2 regions of the Ureibacillus endophyticus genome follow, and region 1 is predicted to be linked to the other one. Evidence: riboswitches for the same ligand, from Rfam matches in the RefSeq annotation. Region 1 holds a riboswitch; the other holds the start of a gene.
What was found. A riboswitch is a leader RNA that binds a small molecule or an ion and turns the genes downstream of it on or off. The one in region 1 is predicted to bind preQ1.
Positions count from the first base shown of each region.

Region 2: it holds a riboswitch for preQ1, as region 1 does, so the genes downstream of both, NKR20_RS02320 (QueT transporter family protein) here and NKR20_RS17985 (VUT family protein) in region 1, are expected to answer to the same signal.

Region 1 is NZ_JAMYWW010000001.1:3,624,238-3,628,277, forward strand. Features, by position in the region: gene NKR20_RS17975 (hypothetical protein) at 1-968, shown strand, start outside; gene sfsA (DNA/RNA nuclease SfsA) at 1,002-1,691, opposite strand; gene NKR20_RS17985 (VUT family protein) at 1,788-2,330, opposite strand; PreQ1 riboswitch class I at 2,339-2,383, opposite strand; gene queF (preQ(1) synthase) at 2,394-2,894, opposite strand; PreQ1 riboswitch class I at 3,007-3,053, opposite strand; gene NKR20_RS17995 (malate:quinone oxidoreductase) at 3,221-4,040, opposite strand, start outside.
Region 2 is NZ_JAMYWW010000001.1:447,709-451,748, reverse strand. Features, by position in the region: gene NKR20_RS02330 (ABC transporter permease) at 1-880, opposite strand, end outside; gene NKR20_RS02325 (ABC transporter substrate-binding protein) at 909-1,919, opposite strand; PreQ1 riboswitch class I at 2,272-2,316, shown strand; gene NKR20_RS02320 (QueT transporter family protein) at 2,323-2,805, shown strand; T-box leader at 2,988-3,232, shown strand; gene trpD (anthranilate phosphoribosyltransferase) at 3,329-4,040, shown strand, end outside.

The DNA of each region.
Region 1 (4,040 bases):
CTGTAGATAATATATCAAAGACCAATTTAAATGCTAATCTTCCAATTATTTTATCCTTAATTTCTTCATCAATTTCTATTGATACGCGAAGAAGCATATATGGGTTACTTTGTTTATTACAACGGGACATATTTACAAAGGAATTTGTCCAAGAGTTAGAACAATTAATGTCATCAGCAATCCATGAAGAAATTCTCATTAATATTAATAAATTAAAGGGAATTCAAAATGTTGATTTTATTAAATCCTTAATCGTATCAGAAATGATTAATATTTTAGGGACGCCTTTAGGCATTGGCCAAGGATTTAATCCTACTTGTCAATCAACAAGAGCACTTAGTTATTGGTCTCAAAATGAGCCAACAATGTTGTTAAATATGATAAACACCTTCTTAAAAACAGCAAACTTGACAATAGAATTTGAAGGGAAAAAAATCTCGTCAAACTCACTTCCACAAATTCCTTTAGAAGATGAGGAGCATATTGATTTTATCTCCTATTTGGTAGTACCACATCTTGATTCAATTTACTTTGAAATGTTAAAAGCTGCAGATGGTCGGGGGCAAGATCCTCATAAGTGGATTAATCCTGCCTTTCATATAACAGGGATATGGTCGGGGTTTTCAGATATCTATAGTGATTTGAATTTTCTAGATAATTTTTATTATTATTATCACCCCACTAATAATCCAAATGTCAACAGAGGACTGCCTCAACCGGTAGGCATTACAATTTACAATCGATCAGGTCAAGTGCTTGGTGCCCATGCTATCCTCATTCAACGTGTTGAAAATGATCCAAAAGGCGTAACGCGTGTTTATTTTTATAATCCAAATAACGATAGCTTACAAATTTGGGGTAAATCTATTCGAACAAGTGTTAATGGAAATGGAGAGCTCCCTGGTGAATCCTCCCTTCCATTTGAAGATTTTGTACAGTTCATTTATGCCTTTCATTATCCACAATAATTGTTTGTTTAGGGGACTATTTGGAATAGTCCCCTAAATCAAGCTTACTGGAATTTGCTTATCTATAAATAAGCTATCTTCCTCAACAATTGAATCATAGGCAATAATTTGTACTCCTTGTTGGGCTGCCTGTAAAAGTCTATCAGCGAAATTTGGATCCATTTCTCGATTCGGGGTAAAACTTTTGCATCCTTTCATTTGGATTACAAATAATATTGTGCCTTTATAACCTTCTTGAACTGCTTGGCACATTTCAAGTACATGTTTCATTCCTCTTAAAGTAGGTGCATCTGGGAAACTAGCAACCTCATTTCTCTCTAACGTTACACCTTTTACCTCTATAAATCCCTTCTCATCACCATTTTCATAATAAAAATCAAATCGTGACTCACCAAATGTTACTTCTTTTTTTAAGAAATCAACTTTCCCAATTTCCTTAATTTTTCCTTCCTTTAACGCTTCAAATATTACTGCATTCGGTGCTTGAGAATCGATATTAATCCATTTGTCATTTTTATTAGCAGCAATGATTGAATAATTAGTAGTTCTTTTAGGGTTATTACTTTTTTCCAAAAGCACTTTGTTATCGGGATATAAAAGTTCTTTTAATCGTCCAGTATTTTTCACATGTACCCGCTCTACACTATCGTTAATTGATACTTCTGCAACAAATCGGTTCATTCTCTTAATTAACGTACCTTGTACAACTTGTTTATATCTCATTTTTTCGCTCCTTAAAGACCAACTTCCCTAAATATAGTTTATCAATTTTAATATCTAACATAAAAAAAGACCATCAAGAGATGATCTTTTAAATAATTATGATTCTGTAATAGCTTGTTTCCCGTTTAAACTGTATATTTTCCCAAATACAATTGCTCCAATCATTTGAATCAATGACTTTACGATAAATTGACCTGCTATAGCAAATGGTATTGCTTCCCAAGGTAAAGCTCCTGCTCCTAATGGACTTAACCCAATAACTACGAAAATTACTGAGTCCAGAAGTCCACCAATAATTCCACTATAGAATACACGCCATGCCATTGATACTTTTAAACGTGAATAGATTTCGGTATCCGCAGTTTCAGAAATTAAAAATGATATCGCTGAAGCTGCTACAATCATTAATGTGTCGCCTAACATGGAAGATACAACCGCAGATAAAACTAATGCAATAAAAATAAACAAATAGGTCTTTTTTCGACCATACTTATTTTGTACAAGATCTCGGAAAATGAAAGTTGCTCCAACTAAAAGCGTTCCCATTGGTACAATAAATATCCCTAATTGCATTGGTGCAAATGCTGCAGTTACTACATTGGCAATGACTATTGATAATAAATAAAATAAGATTCTCATATTCACGTCTCTCCTTAGTTTTTTATAGAGGGTCAGCTAAGAACCTCTTTTTTGTTGATTATTTTAACGGTTATCAATTTTTTCCGGGTTAAGGTCATGATTCATTAATCGATAATTAGCCATTTCCTCATATTTCGTTCCTGGTCTTCCATAGTTACACCATGGGTCAATTGAAATACCACCACGTGGAGTAAATTTCCCCCAAACTTCAATATAACGAGGGTCCAATAACTTTATTAAATCGTTCATAATAATATTTACACAATCTTCATGGAAATCCCCATGATTACGGAAACTAAATAAGTAAAGTTTCAACGATTTACTCTCTACAATTTTCTTATCTGGAATGTATGAAATGTACATTGTTGCAAAATCCGGCTGATTTGTTAATGGACATAAACTCGTAAACTCCGGACAATTGAATTTAACAAAATAGTCTCGATTTGAATGAAGATTATCTACCGCCTCTAATACTTCAGGTGCATATTCAAATGCGTATTTTGTATTTTGATTTCCTAGTAAAGTTAAGTCTTTCAAACCTTCTTCATGGCCTCTGCCAGACATAAAAAAGCCTCCCTTATGTATGTTTCCCAATACTTGTAAGAGAGGCGTCTATAAAAAATGATAAAAACATATAAAAAGCCACATCCAATTATGGACATGGCGTAATAGACATGTTTCCATAGTTTTTTATAGAGGGTTTCAGCTATGAACCTCTCCCGTTCAAGTACGGGACATTCTTTTACTAAAATAATAATATATGAAACAGAAATGAACGTCAAATAACTTATAAAATTTTAACTTAGCGTTAAGTTTATATTTAAAGTTTCAGGGTATTTTAATTAGAAAAGAACCTTTAACCATCAGGATGATTAAAGGTTCAAAGTTTATTAAACTGTTTCTAATACTTTCTCTTCATTAGAAGTTGCTTGATCTTTATCTAAACCTAGAGTTTTAGCAGTTGAATCAAGAAGTTCTTTGAAAAGTTTTGGATTTTCTACTAATGATACACCGTAAGATGGAATCATTTTTTTGATTTTTGGTTCCCAGCCTTTCATTTCTTGTGGGAAACATTTTTTCATTACTTCAAGCATTACGTGAACAGCTGTAGAAGCACCTGGTGATGCACCAAGTAATGCTGCAATTGAACCGTCAGCAGCACTTACAACTTCAGTACCGAATTGTAGCGTACCTTTACCAGCTTCAGTATCTTTAATAACTTGTACACGTTGACCAGCAATAACGATATCCCAATCATCTGATTTAGCATTAGGGATAAACTCACGTAATTCTTCAATACGTTGCTCTTTTGAAAGCATAAGTTGTTGAATTAAGTATTTTGTTAAAGGCATTTCTTTAACGCCTGCTGCTAATAACGTTGTAAGGTTATGTGGTTTGATTGAAGCAAATAAATCCATATATGAACCAGTTTTTAAGAATTTAGGTGAGAATCCAGCAAACGGTCCGAATAATAATGATTTTTTACCATCAATATATCTTGTATCAAGGTGAGGAACTGACATTGGTGGTGCACCAACTGCCGCTTTTCCGTAAACTTTTGCATGGTGTTGTTCTGCGATTTCTGGGTTATTACAAACTAAGAATAATCCACTAACAGGGAATCCACCAATATGTTTACCTTCAGGAATACCAGATTTTTGTAGTAATTCTAAGCTTCCTCCACCAGCGCCTAGGAATACAAATTTCGCT
Region 2 (4,040 bases), 3.2 Mb from region 1:
CAGATGTATCTAACCAATCGATACGAAGAGCTATCGCATAAATAATACGGTAAATAATAGCCCCTGCAATAACTGCAATTGTTGTGCGGAAGATTGTCTTTGTTCCGAAAATAGCTTCACCGATAATAACAGATGCTAGACCGATAACGATCATCCCAATCCCCATATTTGCATCGGCAAATTTTGAATATTGAGCGATTAAAGCTCCAGAAAATGCAACTAGGGCATTTGAAATTCCAAGACCTAACACAATTAACGAATCCGTGTTTGCTGAGAAGCTTCGAATCATTCGTTTGTTGTCACCTGTTGCACGGATTGCAAGACCAACTTCTGTTTTTAAGAACCAATCTGCAATAAACTTGATGATAAGTGTAATAATAAGCACTACTAAAATTGTTCCCCAAGTAGAAGGAGCTGTTTGGAAGCCTAACGTATTTTTAATGAAATTTGTTAATGCTGTATCAATGCCTAAATTACTCCAAAAACTTTGAAATTGTGAAAAAATCGTATCAGTATTCATGAGTGGAATATTTGGTTTTACAATTGCATTTTCTGCAGATAACCCCATTATACGTAGATTGATTGAATACAATGCAATCATCATTAAAATACCTGAAAGGAGTGGATTTATTTTACCTTTCGTGTGTAAAAGACCAGTCATACATCCTGCAATAAATCCAGCAACAATTGCCATTAATGTAGCTAGTATCGGGTTATAACCTAATGCGATCATCATTGCCGCTGTAGAAGCTCCCGTAACAAAGCTGCCATCAACCGTTAAATCCGGAAAATCTAACACTCGGAATGTTAGGTACACCCCGAGTGCCATAATTGCATAGATGATTCCTTGCTCAACTGAACCGAACAATGCTGCAAACATAATGAATCATCTCTCCTTACTAACTCTATTATTCAAATAACTCTGCATTCCAAGAGTCTTTCACTTCAAGACCTAATTTCTCAACAGTAGCCTTATTCATAAGTAATTTTAAGTTTGCTGGGTAAGCTGATGGAATTTCTGCAGGTGTAGCTTCACCATTTAAAATTTTCACAGCCATTTGACCAGCTTCATAACCGATATCATAGTATTCGAAACCGTAAGCACCTAAACCGCCACGTTTTACTGAATCTAGTTCTCCAACCATTAATGGTAATTTGTTTGCTTCTGCAACTTCAACTACTGATTCAAGGGCAGAAACAACCGTGTTATCAGTGATAATGTATAAAGAATCAACTTTACCGATTAAAGATTCTGTAGCTTGTTTTACTTCAGCAGATGTTGAAACTGCTGCTTCTTCTAATTTTAAACCAGCCTCTTCTAATAGAGCACGAACTTGATCTACTTGAGCTACTGAGTTTTGTTCACCAGTGTTATAAACAGTACCAACAGTTTTAGCACCTAATTCATCTTTTAAGAATGCTACTGTGTTTGCAATTGTATCAGGATGTAAGTCTACTGTACCTGTTACGTTACCACCAGGAGCTTCCATAGAATCGATTAATTGTGCACCAACAGCATCTGTTACAGATGTGAAGATGATAGGAATATCAGAAGTTGCACCTTTTACCGCTTGAGCTGATGGAGTTGAGTTTGCAAAAATTAAATCAACACCTTCATTTACTAAGTTTTGTGCAATTGTTGTATTCATACTTTGATCGTTTTGAGCGTTTTCTTCAACAAACTCTACTTGTAAACCAGCGTCTTCAAGTGCTTTTTTGAAACCGTCAGTTGCAGCGTCTAAAGATGGGTGCTCAACGATTTGTGTAATACCAACTTTAAATGTTTTTGCTTCTTCTGTACCTTCAGTATCTGTACTTTGTTCTGCATTGTCAGTAGATTTTTCGCTACCACCACACGCAGCTAGTAAAAGTACTAGACCAAAAAGTAAGAATGAAAGTTTTTTCACATTACTTTTCATGTGTCTTTTTTCCCCCCGACTTTTTATTCACAAAATCCTTTAAAATTTTTCGAATCTATTAAATAATTCGAAAAAATTAGAGTTTATCGATATATTACATTGTACTTATTTAATAGTCAACCAACTTTGGCAATCTTCTGAAATGATTTAATAGTCAAATAGTTTCCCTATAATACCAATTTATCGCTTTAAATCGCTAAACTATAATGTTTATTTTAGCATTTAACTATATCAAAAAAGTAATTCATTATGACAATATTTCGACATTTTTCTATATTGGTAAATTTCACACTATATTTGATAGGAATTTGACATATGTGACAATCTATTATAATATATTACTTTGTGTTCATTCACCGTGGTTCGAAACCATCCCACGAAAAAAAACTAAGGAGAAGTGAATATGAAAGTAAAGTTTTTAGCAACAACGGGGATTATTGCTGCTCTTTATATTGCAGTAACGATGCTAGTTGCCCCATTTGGATTTACGGAAATTCAATTCCGTGTATCTGAAATGTTTAATCATTTAGTAGCATTTAATCCACGCTACATGCTTGGTGTTGTAATAGGCGTATTTATCGCAAATTTATTCTCACCACTAGGCATCTATGATTTAATTTTTGGCGTAGGACACTCTATTATCACTCTTGCAATCTTCATTTTGATTTGTAAGTATGTAAAAAATACTTTAGTCCGCATGGTTATAAATTCATTTCTATTTACAGTGACGATGTTTATAATCGCCCTTGAATTAAATCTTGCTTTAGAATTACCATTTTTATGGACATGGTTAACATGTGCTGTGGGTGAATTTGTTGTGCTAATTATTGGTGTGCCAATTATGCACCTTTTAAATAAACGTTTAAATTTCAAAGATTTAATTTAACGTTAGAACCGATAGACTTTATGTCTGTCGGTTTTTTATTTTCGTTGTAAAACTTTTCTGAAAACATTGACATCGTGAAAAGTTAAGTCTAGAATACTATTAACAAATTGTTCGGATACGGTAGCAGGTTGCGGGAGCGCGACCACCGTCAGAGCAAAGCAGAGTTTAGATGAGAATAGCAGAGTAAATTGATGAATAAGAATAGTAGCGCATTTTGGACGCTAAAGAGAGCTAGTGGTTGGTGTAAACTAGTGCGGACAATTGCGTGAATGGGCCTTATGAGAGCAACTAGCTTTCATTGTTAGTTGACGTCTTTCCTACGTTACAAGGAAGTGTTTTTCGTGATTCAATTCATGAAAATACACGCCAAGGTGGAAGTAATTTTTACTTCAACAGAGGTGGCAACGCGGTGCAAATCGTCCTCTACAAATGGGATTTTCCCTTTGTAGAGGACTTTTTTATTTGTTCTAAGAGCTACCCTTATTCCTTACCTGCTAAATCCAAAATATAGGAGGACAAAAATATGGGTATCCAATTATTCACTAGTCGAGTAAATGCAAAAGAAAGTTTATCTTTTGATGAAATGGTTCAAGCTGCAGAAATCGTTTTTGATGATAATACTCCAAAAGAAGAAATTAAATCGTTTCTTTTAGCTTTAAGTGAAAAAGGTGAAACAGCTGAAGAAATTGCTGGTCTAGCAACTGTGATGAAAGCAAACGCGGTGGAAGTACCAGTTCCAGAAGGTCGTTATTTAGATAACTGCGGAACAGGTGGAGATGGTTTAAAAACTTTTAATATTAGTACAACATCAGCATTCGTTCTTGCTGCAAATAATGTGCAAGTTGCAAAACACGGCAATCGTAAAATATCCAGTAATTCCGGTAGCTCAGACGTATTACAAGCTTTAGGCATTCATTATGATTTCACGGTCTCAGAATCTGTTGAATTAATCAAACAACAAGGGATTGCCTTTCTCTTTGCACCAGGTGTCCATCCGAAACTAAAACGCATCGGTGAAATTCGTAGAGAAATTGGAAAACCAACAATCTTTAATATGGTTGGTCCACTTACAAATCCAGTTAATTTAAAAGCCCAACTTGTTGGTATTAATCGTCCTGACTTAGTAGAAGATTACGCGAAAGTTTTACGTTTATTAGGACGTGAACGCGCAGTTGTAGTATCAGGTGCTAATGGGATGGATGAGGCTTCACTAAGTTCTGAAAATAAACTTGCAT